2 regions of the Bacillus sp. XB1 genome follow, and region 1 is predicted to be linked to the other one. Evidence: riboswitches for the same ligand, from Rfam matches in the RefSeq annotation. Region 1 holds a riboswitch; the other holds the start of a gene.
The links. Region 1 has a riboswitch for cyclic di-AMP ahead of ACK1U5_RS14920 (SipW-dependent-type signal peptide-containing protein). Riboswitches for the same ligand answer to the same signal wherever they lie in the genome.

Region 1 (8,375 bases):
GAATGTGCAAAAGCTTCGCCAGCATAATTGTCCTTCATGCGGAGAGAATGCATTATATCCGTATTTAAATAAAGAGAACACATCAAAAACAGCAGTTTTATGCGGGCGAAATACAGTTCAAATTAGACCACCTCATAAAGAGGAAATGAATTTTGAACAATATAAAGAGTTGTTGGAAGGTCGTGTGAATGATTTAAATATAAATCCATATTTACTATCATTTTCTATTGAAGACAAGAGGTTAGTCGCCTTTAAAGATGGCCGTGTGCTCGTACATGGAACGAAAGATATAAGCGAAGCAAAAACGATTTATCATCGCTATTTTGGATAGAAAAGGATGAGTGGGATGAAAGTGAATAAAGCTTTAACAATTGCAGGGTCTGATAGCGGCGGCGGTGCTGGAATTCAGGCAGATTTAAAAACATTCCAAGAGCTTGGTGTATACGGAATGACGGCTATTACGGCAATTACTGCTCAAAACACGCTTGGCGTTCAAGGGGTATATCCTGTTCCGTTAGAAGGTATTACAGAACAGTTGAATTCAATTGGTACGGATTTAACACCAGATGCAGTGAAACTAGGAATGTTATTTAGTAGTGAAATAATTCAAATTGTTGCAGAACAAATTAAAAAGTTTGGCTGGAATAATATTGTGCTAGATCCCGTTATGATTGCAAAAGGCGGTGCATCATTATTACAGCAAGAAGCAGTTCAAGCATTAAAAGAATATTTATTACCAGTAGCAACTGTTATAACACCGAATGTCCCAGAAGCAGAAGTGTTAACTGGGATGGAGATTCATAATGTTGAAGATAGTAAGGAAGCTGCAAAAGTATTGCACGAATTAGGTGCTAAATATGTGCTTATGAAGGGCGGACATGCAGAATATCAAGGTAATGAAGTAATTGATTTCCTCTTTGATGGAGAAGAATTTATTGAGTTTAGAAGCGAGCGAATTCCTTCAAAGCAAACGCATGGAAGTGGGTGTACATTTGCTTCAGCGGTTACAGCAGGACTTGCGAAAGGATACTCAATTCAAGATGCTGTTCAAGAAGCAAAACGATTTATTAGTATAGCAATTGAAGAGCCATTGAATATTGGTAGTGGCCATGGACCGACGAATCATTTTGCATATAAAGTGAATAGAACGCGTGCATAGGTAAGTGAAAAGCCAGTTTTATAACTGGCTTTTTTTCTGTTTACTTTTTCAAAATACAGGAGTAATATATCAGCCAGAATACATTTTTTTGTAAACGCTGAGTCCAATTATATGGAGCGGAGGAACCAATTTGTGCGTAGGCACTAGGGGTGAATCTTTCAAGTTTGAAAGTAGGGCTACTCTCAAAGTCCGAATCCGACAGCTAACTTCGTAAGCGTCTTGAGAGAGGACGGTGCCATGATGGATACATCACTTCATCGATCTGATTAGTATAGGGGAATATCAATCTATGTTTGATTTCTTTTATACTAAGGAGGATGAGGTACATGGAACTAACACTTATTTGTGTTGGAGAAGAAAGTAAGGTAGATAGTTTAAGAGATCTAGTATCATTTCAACATGAGTTAATTATTTTTACAGCAAATGAAGAGATAGCGGCTGAAGTTAGGAATTGTGGGTTTGATTGGACTTATAGCTGCAGTAAGGAGCAGGACTTTACTAGTATTTGTGAGTGTATTAAGAAGGTGATTTTACTAGGGGATGAGCTTCCAATCGTTAGTTTTTTCACAGAACACATTCGCTTTTCTTTTCAAGCACCTATTACTGTTGTTACAAGGAATAAACGATATCCAGCGAGGCTCTATGAAACAATTGGAGCTAAGTTTGTCGTGTTTACAAATTGTGATAATATTTCTTTTTTATTTTTTGAATAGGGCGGGGGAAGAAATGATGAAGGTATTATTACTTGGAGATATAGCAAATCGTTGGGCAGTATCGGTAGAGCGAGTTCAAGAATTGGTTCAGATCGATCCCCTTTTTCCAGGGCCGTATATTATATTACCATCAAAAGATGCTTTGTATTTAGAGGTGGATATTACCGAGTATGAGCAGCTACATGCAGAATTGACACAAGTTTATATTCGCGGGAGAAATTTACGTGCATTTTTACGAGGAGAATAAAGGTTGAATAAAAAGAGCGAATGCTGAGTGCAACAAGCTATGCACTTCATCTCATTCGCTCTTTTTATTTCATATTTAAAAGGTCATTTTTAAGAAAAGAGAAGAGAAATAAAGAAAATAGATGAAATAATAGTAATAATCTTCAATGTAAGCGTTTAAATGAATGTAAATATTATTATTTTCAGTAATTTACCCCTTTACAAGTGAAATATAGAGGAGTATATTTACTCTCATAAATCATTCATAAAATTTCCAAAAAAACCTAAAATCGCTGAGTTCCAGAAATGGAGCGGGGGAACCAATTTTGTGCATCGTCACTTGGGGTGAATCTTTCAGTTTTGAAAGTAGGGCTACTCTTTAGGCCCGAATCCGACAGCTAACCTCGTAAGCGTTTAGAGAGGAGGTTTACTTTTTGTTGTTCATTTTTTGAACACTGAGTAGAGCTCAGTGTTCTTTTTTAACATTTAAATGGTAAATTTTAACAAAAATGAAGCGAGGGATAGCTATGTTAGATGTTGTAATGGTCGGGATTTTTATTTTATTAGTTGCATCAATGGCAAGTCTTGCAAGTTGGTCAGATAAAGTTGTGAAAGAAGGAAAGCAATCATGATGATTGTCTTATCAGTTATTGTCGCAGCAATTACAGTGTATTTAGTGTATGCATTATTAAATCCAGAGAAGTTTTAATTAGGGGGAATCATTCATTATGATTTGGGTTGCAGTCATTATTACAATGCTCTTGTTTATTTTAGTAGCAAAGCCAATGGGGATTTATTTAGAAAAAGCTTTTCAAGGTAGCAAAATGCTAGATAAAGTATTCGGGCCTTTTGAAAAACTTATTTTTAAAATTACGGGTGTAAAAGAATACAATCAAACGTGGAAACAGTACGCATTATCATTAGTTTTACTCAACGGATTTATGATTGTTATTGTATATTTCATTTTCAGATTACAAGGTGTGTTGCCGCTAAATCCAGCGCATATTGAAGGGATGGAGCCTACGCTCGCTTTTAATACAGCGATTAGTTTTATGGCTGATACAAACTTACAGCATTATAGCGGTGAAAATGGTTTATCCTATTTATCACAATTAATCGGGATTACATTTTTAATGTTTGCGGCACCAGCAACGACATTGGCGCTCGTTATGGCTTTTATAAGAGGACTTGCTGGAAAAGAACTTGGTAACTTTTTCGTTGATTTTACGAGAGCGTTAACGAGAGTGTTTCTTCCTATCGCATTTATTGCGGCACTAGTTTTTGTCGCACTTGGCGTACCGCAAACGTTAGATGGAGCGGTTACAGCACAAACGATTGAAGGTGCAAAGCAAAGTATATTACGTGGACCAGTTGCATCATTTGTTTCCATTAAGGAACTTGGAAATAACGGCGGTGGATTTTTCGGAGCAAACTCTACGCATCCTTTTGAAAATCCAGGACAAATGAGTAATATTTTGCAAATGATGCTTATGATGTTATTACCAACAGCACTTCCATTTACGTACGGACGAATGGTAGGAAATAAAAAACAAGGTCGCATCCTTTTCGTGTCACTATTTATGGTATTTTTACTAGGGTTTATAACGATTACGACATCTGAACTAAACGGGAACCCGGCATTAAATGGAATGAGTATCGAACATGTACAAGGAAGTACAGAAGGGAAAGAAGTACGATTTGGAACAGTATTTTCTTCACTATACGCAACAGTAACGACAGCTGCTGAAACTGGGGCTGTTAATACGATGCATGATACGTTAACACCAATTGGCGGTCTAGTTCCACTTGTAAATATGATGTTAAATACAGTGTATGGCGGCGTTGGAGCAGGCTTTGTAAACATTATTATGTATGCAATTATCGCGGTGTTTATATCTGGGTTAATGGTTGGACGGACACCAGAGTTTTTAGGTAAAAAGATTGAAGGTAAGGAAATGAAATTAATCGCGGTCACGATTTTATTTCATCCATTGCTCATTTTAGGATTTTCGGCATTAGCTCTTTCAACAAATTTAGGGACGGATGCTATCTCTCATTCCGGTTTTCATGGTTTAACGCAAGTTGTATATGAATATACATCGTCAGCTGCGAATAACGGATCTGGATTTGAAGGATTAGGAGATAATACACCGTTTTGGAATATTACGACTGGTTTAGTTATGTTTTTAGGACGCTACTTCAGTTTAATTACGATGCTAGCAGTGGCAGCTTCGCTGAAAGAAAAAACGGTAGTGCCAGAAACAGTCGGAACGTTCCGTACAGATAATAGTTTATTTGGTGGCATCTTCATCGGAACAATTGTAATTGTCGGTGCATTAACATTCTTCCCGATGTTAGTACTCGGGCCAATTGCAGAATTTCTTACATTGAAGTAATGGAGGGTAAATGATGAGACCGGTAGTAGTAAAAGAAAAACAATTAAATGAGTCACAAATACATGCTGTAGAAGATGAAGTTAGACAAGCGAAAACGATGGATCGTGATATCGTAACACATGCGATGAAGCAATCCGTTGCGAAATTGAATCCGAAAGTCATGATAAAGAATCCGATTATGTTCGTTGTGGAAATTGGATTTATCATTACGTTCATTTTATCTTTTCTTCCAAGTAGTTCTAGTAGTATACCAGGTTGGTTTAATATAACAGTTTCTCTCATTCTATTATTTACAGTTTTATTTGCGAATTTTGCAGAAGCATTAGCAGAAGGTCGTGGTAAAGCGCAAGCCGATTCTTTAAAGCAGTCGAAGAAAGATGTGTTTGCAAATATTGTAAAAGAAAATGGAGACATTGTCCAAGTTTCAGCAACTGATCTTACAAAAGGTGACGTTGTTATCGTAAAACAAGGAGAAATGATTCCGAATGATGGCGAAGTAATCAAAGGATTAGCATCTGTAGATGAATCTGCAATTACAGGGGAATCAGCTCCTGTTATAAAAGAAGCAGGCGGTGATTTTTGTTCCGTAACAGGTGGAACGATGGTCGTAAGTGATGAAATTACAATTGTCATTACGAGTAATCCTGGTGAATCATTTATCGACAAAATGATTTCTTTAGTAGAAGGAGCTGCTCGTCAAAAAACGCCGAATGAGATTGCTTTAAATACAGTATTAACAAGCTTAACTCTTATTTTCTTGATCGTCGTTGTGACGTTGCCGATTTTTACAAATTATTTAGGGTTTCAAATTGATACTGCTGTGCTAGTTGCATTATTAGTTTGTTTAATTCCAACGACAATTGGTGGTTTGCTATCAGCGATTGGTATTGCTGGGATGGACCGGGTGACAAAATTTAACGTGTTAGCGATGTCAGGGAAAGCAGTAGAAGCTGCGGGCGATATTAATACAATTATTTTAGATAAAACAGGTACGATTACTTTTGGGAATCGAATGGCTCATACATTATTACCTGTAGGAAATGAAACGATTGAGCAAGTTGGAAAGTGGGCCGCTATTAGTTCTGTTTTAGATGAAACACCAGAAGGTCGATCTGTTATCGAGTATGTGCAGGGAAAATCTATATCATATAATAGAGAACTTGCAGAACAAGGTGAGTTTGTTCCGTTTAAAGCAGAAACGAGAATGAGTGGTGTTGATTTACAAGACGGAACGAAAGTGAGAAAAGGTGCTGTAGGTGCCGTTATTGAATGGGTTGAGTCACAAGGCGGAATAATTCCGAAAGATGTAAATCAAAAAGCAGACTTAATTTCAAAAGAGGGCGGAACACCACTTGTAGTTGCAGTAGATAATCGTATTTACGGTTTAATTTATTTAAAGGATACAGTAAAACCGGGTATGCGTGAGCGTTTTGAACAGTTACGCCAAATGGGGATTAAAACGGTTATGTGTACAGGTGATAATCCGTTAACGGCAGCAACGATTGCAAAAGAAGCTGGAGTAGATGAATTCGTTGCTGAGTGTAAACCGGAAGATAAAATTGCTGTTATTAAAGCAGAGCAAGATAAAGGGAAACTTGTAGCGATGACAGGTGATGGTACAAATGATGCTCCGGCATTAGCGCAGGCCGACGTTGGATTAGCGATGAACAGTGGTACGACAGCAGCGAAAGAAGCGGCCAACATGATTGATCTAGACTCGAATCCAACGAAAATTATTGAGGTTGTAGGAATTGGTAAGCAATTGTTAATGACGCGAGGTGCGTTAACGACGTTTAGTATTGCGAATGATATAGCGAAATATTTTGCAATCATTCCAGCAATGTTTACACTTGCGATTCCGCAAATGGAAGCATTGAACATTATGAAATTAACATCACCATTGTCAGCGATTTTATCAGCATTAATATTTAACGCTGTTATTATTCCATTACTCATTCCGTTAGCGATGAAAGGTATTGCATATAAACCGATGAGTTCTAATGCATTGCTTAGCCGAAACTTACTTATTTATGGGCTTGGTGGAGTTATCGTTCCGTTCATTGGAATTAAGGTAATTGATATGATTGTCGGCTTGTTTATATAAGGAAGAGGGGAAAAAGATGGAGAAGAAACAAAGTATACTATCACCAATTATCCGTATTACTTTTACATTTCTAGTATTGTGTGGACTTGTATACCCACTTATTGTTACTGGTATTGCACAAGCAGTGATGAAGGATAATGCGGATGGAAGTCTAATATATAATGATAAAAATGAAGTGATTGGTTCTAAATTAATTGGTCAAAACTTCACGGATCCACGTTATTTTCAAGGGCGTGTTTCTAGTATTGAATATAAGGCTGAAGCATCTGGTTCAAATAACTATGCACCATCTAATCCAGATTTAGCAAAGCGAGTAGAGAAAAGTATTGCGGACTGGAAGGAAAAAAATCCAGCTGTTCCAGTTACAGAAGTACCGATAGATTTAGTGACAAATTCAGGTTCAGGGCTTGATCCTGATATTAGTCCAAAGGCGGCCTCGGTGCAGGTGAATCGCATCTCAAAATTAACGAATATTCCGAAAGAAAAACTTAATCAATTGATTAAAGATCAAACAGAAGGTGCTGCGCTTGGTTTATTTGGAGAGACCCGCGTAAACGTCTTAAAGCTAAATTTGGCATTACAGAAATTAATGAAATAGTAACAGTGCTACCTCAATCTAATGGATTGAGGTAGCGTTGTTTCGAATGAAAGGTAGTGTTTATTTTGTATGCAGATGATTATGAACCGAAGTTTCAAAGGCGAACGCCAGAGGAATATTTAGAATATATTCGTCAGCAAAATCGCGGAAAGTTAAAGCTATATGTCGGAGCAGCTCCAGGCGTAGGAAAAAGTTATAAAATGCTCTTTGATGCAAGAGAAATGAAAAAAGATGGAATTGATATTGTAATTGGTTTAATTGAAACGCATGGAAGAAAAGAGACGGAAGAAGCAATTGCTGATTTAGAAAAAGTTCCTTTAAAAGAAATACAGTATAAAGGAAAGGTATTTTATGAGCTTGATGTGGAAGGAATAAAAAAACGCGCGCCGCAAGTAGTCATAGTGGATGAACTTGCTCATAGTAATGTTCCTGGTTCTAAATATAAGAAACGTTATATGGATGTGCAGGAATTGTTAGAGGCTGGTATATCGGTATTATCAGCTTTTAATATTCAACATTTAGAAAGTGTTCATGATATTGTAGCTCAAATTACGAATGTAAAAGTAAGAGAACGAATTCCAGATTTTATTTTACAAAAAGCAAATGAAATTCAGCTCGTTGATGCAACGCCTGAGGTATTAAGGAAGAGACTAATAGACGGAAAGATATATAAAGAAGAAAAAATTCAGCAAAGCTTACAAAACTTCTTTACACTTAATAATTTAGGAGCACTTAGGGAATTATCACTTCGAGAAGTTGCTGATGATATGGACGAGAAAATTAGCCAAACAGTAATAGAACCAATTGGCGTAAAAGAAAAAATTCTCGTTTGTGTACAATACAGTTCAACAGCGGAGAAATTAATAAGACGGGGATGGCGCATGGCTGATCGGTTAAATGCTGAATTGTACGTATTAAACGTTGAGAGGGAAAATATAGATTCTATTTCAGCTGGAAAAAAGCAGACGATTGAAGAGTGGAAATCGTTAACCAATCAATTTGATGCGAGTTTTGTATTAGAAGAGGCGAAAGGGAGAAAACCAGCGGATGTTATTATTGAAGTCGCAAGAAGATTACAAGTGACGCAAATTTTACTTGGACAATCTGCAAGAACAAGGTGGGAAGAAATACGAAAAGGCTCTATTGTAAATGAAATTATGAGACAAACAAAGTATATTGA
Region 2 (8,375 bases), 1.0 Mb from region 1:
TCAAATTTCTTTTCCTCTTCTCTGTCAAAAGCAACATATACTGCGATAACTTGATCTGCCGAAAGCGATTTCGCATAGTTCAATGAATTTTCTACTACATGCGTCATACCTGCTACAGGAACGACAATTACATTCCCCTCAATTGGAATAAGAGGCTCGCAAGTTTTTAAACTTAATTGATCACCCACTGCATCATAATGCTTCTTAATTCGATGGAATAAGAAGATAATAACTGGTAAGAAAATAAGAATCGACCAAACTTGTGCAAATTTAGTTAAAAAGAACATGCTCATTACGATAAAACTAATAACTGCACCAATTAAATTAACCGTTAATCTTAAAGCCCATCCTTCAGGCTTTTCGCGAAGCCATTTTAATACCATCCCTGTTTGAGAAAGTGTAAATGGAATAAATACACCTACTGCATATAGTGGAATTAAATGTTCTGTTTGCCCTTGGAAAGCTACAATTAAAATAATCGAAGCAACTCCAAGTATAATAATACCGTTTGAGTAACCTAGGCGGTCTCCTCTAATCGTAAACATTCTCGGTATGAATTTATCTTTTGCAAGGTTAACCGCTAATAAAGGAAATGCAGAATAACCTGTATTAGCAGCAAGAATTAATATTAAAGCTGTTGTACCTTGTATGAAATAGTACATGAAATTACGTCCAAATGTTTGTTCAGCAATTTGAGAAACAACTGTTACTTCTTTACTCGGAGTCACTCCGTAATAATAAGCTAAAAATACAATTCCTGAAAATAACACAGCAAGTAATGCACCCATTGCAAGCAATGTTTTTGCAGCATTGTTTGGCGCAGGATCTTTAAAGTTCGGAATTGCATTTGAAATTGCTTCAACACCTGTTAAAGCAGAACTACCTGATGCAAATGCTCTTAGTAATAAAAATAAACTAATCCCTGCAACTGGTGTACCAATTGGCGCATGTAAAGTGGGTGAAACATGACCAGTTAAAATATTATATATGCCCACACCAATTAATATAAATAGTGCTAAAACGAATAAATAAACAGGATATGCTAAAACGGAAGCTGATTCAGTTACTCCCCTTAAATTTAATATCGTAATTAATATAACAAATATAACCGCAATAATTACGTTGTGTGCATGTAAGCTAGGAAACGCAGACGTAATTGCATCTGTACCAGCGGACACACTTACCGCAACAGTTAAAATATAGTCAACTAATAAAGATCCTCCAGCAATTAAGCCTGGATTCATCCCTAAATTTTCTTTTGATACAACATACGCTCCCCCGCCATGCGGATAAGCAAAAATAATTTGACGATAAGATAAAATAAGGGCTGTCAATAATACTAATACCCCAACAGCGATCGGAATGGAATACCAATAAGCGATCGCTCCAACACCTGCTAAAGCAATTAAAATTTGCTCTGGACCGTAAGCAACTGATGACAATGCGTCAGAAGATAAAATAGCTAAAGCTTTCGTTTTATTAAGCTTTTGTTCTCCAAGCTCCGTTGATTTTAACGGTCTTCCAATTAAAAATCTTTTAATAGATGAAACCAATGCTGTCCACTCTCCAATAATTTTGTACGAACTTTTCTGCTTGTTGCAGCCAGTAAACTATTTACTCAGAAAACAAAAAATGTCTACAAGCCATAGCGAAATAGACTTGTAGACATTATTTTTTTTGTCGCACAAGCTCCACCTTCCTTCTCAATATAACGCTTACGAGGTTAGCTGTCGGATTCGGGCCTATGAGTAGCCCTACCTTTTTTAAGGATTCACCCCATCGGATTATGTACTGATCCGTAAAAACGGGTCCCCCGTACCATGCGGTTTCAGCGATTTAGAAAATTGAAACTGTGGATTATAATACTCCTTTATTTTCAAAAAGTAAACAAAAATTTTTAATAAGAAAAAAATTAAAATGATTGTGCATAATCCACTGAGAAATATACATAATGAATACTAAAAAATCCGCAAAGGAGACCCCTATGTCTAAAGAAAAGAAGCCTATTTTTTCCGATTCATATTTAGATGCAGTAGCAAATGAAATTAATCAGTTATATGGTAAACGTGAACAGGAAATAAATTTGACAGATAGAACGAAAAGAAATAAATAATTTGTCATACAAAAAAATAAAAAAGATAGCAATACACTTATATATTGCTATCTTTTTTATTTTTTCATACATCTAATTCTATTACAGATCTGTTAAAGGTCATCTCTTCATACACCTTTAAATTTTGATATATAGTGCCTAATAATGGTGCCGCTATAGAAAATTGCTCTGCTACATCCAGTAAATATCCTTGCAAGTGCTTCCCTTCAATAAACGAACCCTTCTCCATATCACGTTGCATCGATGACTTCATATCATACGAAATTTTATCAATTGTTTTCATATGTTCCTGGGCAATATTAACCTTTATTGGAGCTCCTAATACTTTCATAATTTGTACAGATTCCTCAAATACATTACGGATAAAATCACGGCCGCCTTCACTTTCACGAATTGGTCCAATTGGTGCACGCATTAACGTTGTCACACCGGACATTACAGTAATAAATAAATATTTATGCCACATATCTTGCGTAATATTTTCACTTAAAACAAAACTAGATTTCGTACCTGCAAATGCTTTAGAAATATGCTTTACTCTCTCTGAATTTTGAGACTTAATTTCTCCAAACACAAGTCTGTTGGCAGCGCTAGTTTGTACAATTTCTCCTTGATCGTTTAACGTCGTCTCGATAAAGCATAAACCGCCAAGTACTTTTTCTTCGCCGAATTCTTTTTGTAATAGTGATAAATGAGCGATACCATTTAACAATGGAATGATTACAGTACCTTCGCCAACAAACGGCTTCAAATCTTGAATTGCCTCGTTTAAGTGATACGCTTTTGTTGAAAATAAAATGACATCAAATGGAGAAGTTCTCTCTTCCTTCGTTATTAATTTCGGTTGAAAGGAAAAATCCCCGTTAACACTTCGGATTACAAGTCCTCTTTCCTCTAATTGTTTTTTCCGTTTACTACGAACAAGAAATGTAACATCTTCTCCCTTTTCGACTAATCTGCCACCAAAAAATCCTCCGACTCCACCAGCGCCTAATACTAAAATCCGCATACAGCATCCCCCTTTTCAAAATACAATTTTATAACTTTTAGTATACATAACATTATACATGTCCTCTGCTAAATAAGCTGAATTTTCACTCTCAATCGAGTATAAAACAGTGGTTATTTTCAAATAAATTTGGGCATGTTGTTTCTATAGCATATATGGAAAGGAAACAATGTAGATGGAGGCAATACAAGCAATTGAGGAAAAAGATGTAGCAACAGCTATATTTCAATTTATATTCCCGTTTTCTTTTAAAGCTGGATATGAACAAAATATGTTCCCTTTCTTACAAAAAAACGATTTCCGTCCTTTTCGGCTTGATCATCTCTATGATGAAAATACATATTATGGGGAGTTTAAAGTTTCACATCAAAATATGGAAGCATACTATCTTTCATTTACAAATAAAATTCTCTTTCCTCACTCAGAGCATCAAAAGGGCTTGCAACGTTATTCAAAGGACCTTAACTTAACTGGATATTTAACAACAAACCTTATTTCAATCCCATTCAAGATACACTCTATTGATGTAACACTTTGTCCTTATGAACTTGGCTTCTTAACAATTCGAACAGAAGTAAACACTGCTCCAAACATGACTTTATCTGAAGCAATCGAATTCGCTGCTCGCTTCCGTGTACTTGAAACTAAAAATGATACAAATGAGACTATTTGTATTGAATGTAACGGAAAAAAGTATTCCCAAGTTGAAAAATTCATTTTTGGTTATTTATTTCATGGCGTAACTGATTTCTTTGAAAAGAAGAGATTAAGAAGTTCATACTTTCAAACCTTCCCTTTCTTCGAAGACCAAAGAATGTACGTCCAAACTTTATTGTCACTAAAAGAAGGTATGGAACTTAATGAAGTGGATGTTTATCGTACTTCTAGTCTTTCCGGATTAACAAGTGATGGTAAGCCATATGTGAGTGCAAATAACCTTCCTTACATTCATGACTATTTAAAAAAACACGCTTACCAGAGATGGGCTCCAAATCGTTATTTCATAATGGAAGAACATATTTTTACATGTGTAACAAATGAAGGAGAACGCGAAATCGCTAAACTTGCTAGTCAAATGTACGGGGAATTTTATTACGCTTTATTATTAAACCTATTCCATAAAATTGTTTTATTAAAAATGGCAAACGCCTATGCTGAGCTAAACATTGAACAAGATACTAATGAAATAGAGAAATTAATTTATTCGATCAATTCGTTCACTGCTAATTATTTTTCTTTAGAATTAGTATCCCAATCACAAAGTGAAGATATTTTCTTCCGCTTAAGAAAACTTTTTAATATTGAGGTTCTATACTCGAACGCGAAACAAAATCTTGATAGTTTGTTTAAATATCAAGAAAATGTCGCCTCTAAAAAAGATAGCCTCTTATTATTAATTTTAACGCTCTACTCTGTAGTGGGCCAAATGTTAGGGTTTACTATGATTGACCTTTTAAGAAACACCGATTCAAACAAAATATCGTCACCTCTTGAATTTTTCGCTCTATTAATTGCGATTAGCGGCATTGTCATTTCACTTATTTTAGGAGCCCAAAGTTTATACCAATGGGGTTTACAGCATAAACGAAGAAAAGCTTGGGTAAAACAAACTGTACTTTCTGCCGTTAAAGAGAAAGAAGATAAAAATTAAAGAAAGTTATTTTCAAATTCTTGGTGCGCTGCAGTAAGTGAAATTTTTATCAGCGATTTTCCGATTATATCGGCGCAACTCGAAATATATCAGCGATTTTTAAGATATATCAGCGCAACTCAAAATATATCAGCGATTTTTTTAATATATCGACTTACCGACAAAAACCGACAAATAAAAGGGCCGGATAATAAAAAAAGGGTGCTCCAAAATTAAACTTGGAGTACCCCTTTTATTATACGAATTCAGTTTACTTCCCTGCTTCGATTTGCTCTAATGCAGCAGCTACTTGCTCTTCCGTTAATTCATGTTGTATTACGTAGCGGTTACGTGGACTTACACGACATTCATTAGAACATGCACGTAAATATTTCGCTTCGTTTTCTTCAGAACATAAAATTTTCTTATTACATTCTGGATTTGAACAGTTTACATAGCGCTCACAAGGTTCACCTGTAAAGTGGTCTTTACCAACGATAACATGTTCTTTTTGGTTTACTGGTACAGCGATACGCTCATCGAACACGTAACATTGTCCATCCCAAAGCTCACCTTGTACTTCTGGGTCTTTTCCGTACGTTACAATTCCGCCGTGAAGCTGACTTACATCTTCATAGCCTTCACGAACTAACCAACCAGAAAACTTCTCACAACGAATTCCGCCTGTACAATAAGTTAAAATCTTTTTACCTTCAAGTACTTCTTTATTTTCACGAATCCAATCTGGTAATTCACGGAATGATTCGATATCAGGTTTAATCGCACCTTTGAAGTGACCTAAATCAAATTCATAATCATTTCGTGCATCAATGATAACTGTATCTTCTTGTTTCATTGCTTCATAAAAATCTTTTGGCTCTAAATACTTCCCAGTTATTTCGTGTGGGTTAATGTCATCTTCTAGACGAAGTGTAACTAACTCTGGACGAGGACGCACGTGCATTTTCTTGAATGCATGACCATCAGCTTCATCTATTTTAAATACGATGCCATCGAAACGTGGATCATTGTTCATTGCTTCCATGTATTTCTCTGTTTGTTCTACAGTTCCAGAACAAGTTCCGTTAATACCTTCTTTTGCTACAAGAATTCTTCCTTTTAATTCAAGTGAATTACAAAATGCTAAATGCTCTGCCGCGAATTCTTCTGGGTTTTCAATTGTTGTGTACATGTAATATAGTAATACTCTGTATGGTTTTGTAGTTGCCAATGTATTTCTACCACCTATCTAATTTTTTAAATCATGTATAAGTTAACGTTCATATCAAAACATATATAATAAGAAAATGAATCCCATTTTCTTTATACTATTTTCTATCAGTTAACAAAAATAAAAAACAAGATTACACACCAAAACACTATGGTTATGTTGTAATCCCAATATATTATATATCATACAAATGCAATTCCATCAATTAATATGCTGTATTATCGGCTTTATGTTCACATAAATTTCAAAAACAGCCCTTTAATTCACTATGTTTCCCCATGTCATCACACCATAAACTCCCAATTCATTTTACGTTATCACACCATCCATTGTATAAAGGCATATAATTTGCATTAAGGAAACTTTCGTGTTCAAATGAAATTACCATATAACATATTTAAATGTATTGAAATAATGAGTAAGAATAAATACAATAATTTCATCAAGTTAACATTTTAAAGGGGAAAACTACTATGAATAAAGATATAACAAAAGATGAAAATCTCCCTTCTGAAAGTACAACTGTACAATCAGCTCACTTAGCTTTAAGTGGAGAAACAAAAGGCTGGAAAAGACTGTTACCATTTTTAGGACCCGCTTTTATCGCGTCCGTTGCTTATATTGATCCTGGCAACTTTGCTACCAATATCGCAGCTGGTTCACAATATGGATATTTACTATTATGGGTTATACTCGCTTCTAACTTAATGGCTGTATTAATCCAAACTTTATCAGCTAAATTAGGAATTGCTACAGGAAACAATTTACCCGAAATAGCTCGTGAAAACTTTCCAAAGCCTGTGTCTATCGGCTTATGGATACAAGGTGAACTAGTTATTATGGCTACAGATTTAGCGGAATTTATTGGAGCTGCTTTGGGGCTTTACTTACTATTTGGAATCCCGATGCTACCTGCCGCTTTAATTACTGCAGCCGGATCATTTATTATTCTTGAGTTTCAACGTAGAGGATTTCGTCCACTAGAAGCTATTATTACAGGAATGATTTTCATTGTAGTAATCGCTTTTGGGATTCAAGTTTTTTATGCAAAACCAGAATTAAGTCCCCTTCTTTCAGGACTATTTATTCCAAAATTCCAAGGTGTAGACAGTATATTACTTGCAGCAGGGATTTTAGGTGCAACAGTTATGCCGCATGCAATATACTTGCATTCTGCCTTAACACAACGCCGCGTGGTCGGCACAAATGACGAACAAAAGAAAAAGATTTTTCGTTTCGAATTTATCGATATTATTATTGCAATGGTTATTGCTGGAGCAATTAATGCAAGTATGTTAATTGTTGCTGCTGCACTATTCTTTAAAAACGGCTTGCACGTTGAAGATTTAGATGTTGCTTACACTCAATTTACCAATTTAGTAGGTCCTGTATCAGCTGCATTATTTGGAATTGGACTTTTATCAGCAGGACTATCTAGCTCTTCTGTCGGTACAATGTCGGGTGATATTATTATGCAAGGTTTCATTCGCATGCATATTCCGTTATACTTACGCCGATTTATTACAATGATTCCACCATTAGTTATTATCGCTTTAGGTGTAAATCCAACTTACGCTCTAGTCATGAGCCAAGTCGTCTTATCATTCGGTATTGCATTTGCGCTAGTACCACTTATTATGTTTACAAGTAACAAAAAGATTATGGGTGCACTCGTTAACCACCGTATAACAACATTTATCGCTTGGATAATTGCCGCACTCGTTATCATTTTAAATATCTTCTTACTGTATCAAACATTTGTAGGATAATGAAAAAGGGTATTCCAATTTTAATTTGGAATACCCTTTTTGGATGAAATGATTTTCTTCTAGTTACCACTTATGTATGTCCCTCTTTCCGGCATCATGACACCATTTTCAGTTCGAAAGTAAAGTGGCAATCCTTCCGCAAAAAACATACTTACCTTAGACGGATTTTGCCTTTGATGATGGATATGTAAATGTGGCTCACTTGAACTTCCTGAGTTACCGACTTGAGCAAGAAATTCTCCTTCATTTACACGTTGTCCTTCTCTAACTTTAATGGACCCTTTCTTTAAGTGGGCAAGAATCAAAAATGTCTCTGTTTCATCTATCCGTAAATATATGTAATTCCCTGCCATTGACTGAAAATCATCCAATCCGGGAATTAAATCTTTTTCATCATTATTGATTGATACAACCGTCCCAGAAGCTGGTGCCATTACTTTCGCTCCATATATTCCGTAATCCTCTAACTTACTACTTTTCACTTCAGCAGGTGGAATGAGGATATCATATGCCCACCTTTCATTTGGCTTTATAACATGATAGTTCGTTTCTAACTGATCACCGCCCCAGCCTATTAATGCTCGTTCATTCAAAGGAACACGAACTACTGCTTTAGGACTCAT

Region 2: another riboswitch for cyclic di-AMP. It lies ahead of ACK1U5_RS09450 (APC family permease); the one in region 1 lies ahead of ACK1U5_RS14920 (SipW-dependent-type signal peptide-containing protein).

Annotation. Positions count from the first base shown of each region.
Region 1 is NZ_JBNRIL010000001.1:2,896,241-2,904,615, reverse strand. It holds gene thiF (thiazole biosynthesis adenylyltransferase ThiF) at 1-331, shown strand, start outside; gene thiD (bifunctional hydroxymethylpyrimidine kinase/phosphomethylpyrimidine kinase) at 347-1,159, shown strand; cyclic di-AMP (ydaO/yuaA leader) riboswitch at 1,245-1,392, shown strand; gene ACK1U5_RS14930 (hypothetical protein) at 1,486-1,872, shown strand; gene ACK1U5_RS14925 (hypothetical protein) at 1,886-2,119, shown strand; cyclic di-AMP (ydaO/yuaA leader) riboswitch at 2,379-2,524, shown strand; gene ACK1U5_RS14920 (SipW-dependent-type signal peptide-containing protein) at 2,625-2,729, shown strand; gene kdpF (K(+)-transporting ATPase subunit F) at 2,726-2,806, shown strand; gene kdpA (potassium-transporting ATPase subunit KdpA) at 2,826-4,493, shown strand; gene kdpB (potassium-transporting ATPase subunit KdpB) at 4,507-6,597, shown strand; gene kdpC (K(+)-transporting ATPase subunit C) at 6,614-7,195, shown strand; gene kdpDN (KdpD-like non-kinase potassium sensor) at 7,252-8,375, shown strand, end outside.
Region 2 is NZ_JBNRIL010000001.1:1,866,334-1,874,708, forward strand. It holds gene ACK1U5_RS09450 (APC family permease) at 1-1,553, opposite strand, end outside; cyclic di-AMP (ydaO/yuaA leader) riboswitch at 1,698-1,844, opposite strand; gene ACK1U5_RS09455 (hypothetical protein) at 1,985-2,113, shown strand; gene panE (2-dehydropantoate 2-reductase) at 2,178-3,122, opposite strand; gene ACK1U5_RS09465 (hypothetical protein) at 3,298-4,773, shown strand; gene trhO (oxygen-dependent tRNA uridine(34) hydroxylase TrhO) at 5,024-5,983, opposite strand; gene ACK1U5_RS09475 (Nramp family divalent metal transporter) at 6,457-7,752, shown strand; gene ACK1U5_RS09480 (M23 family metallopeptidase) at 7,812-8,375, opposite strand, start outside.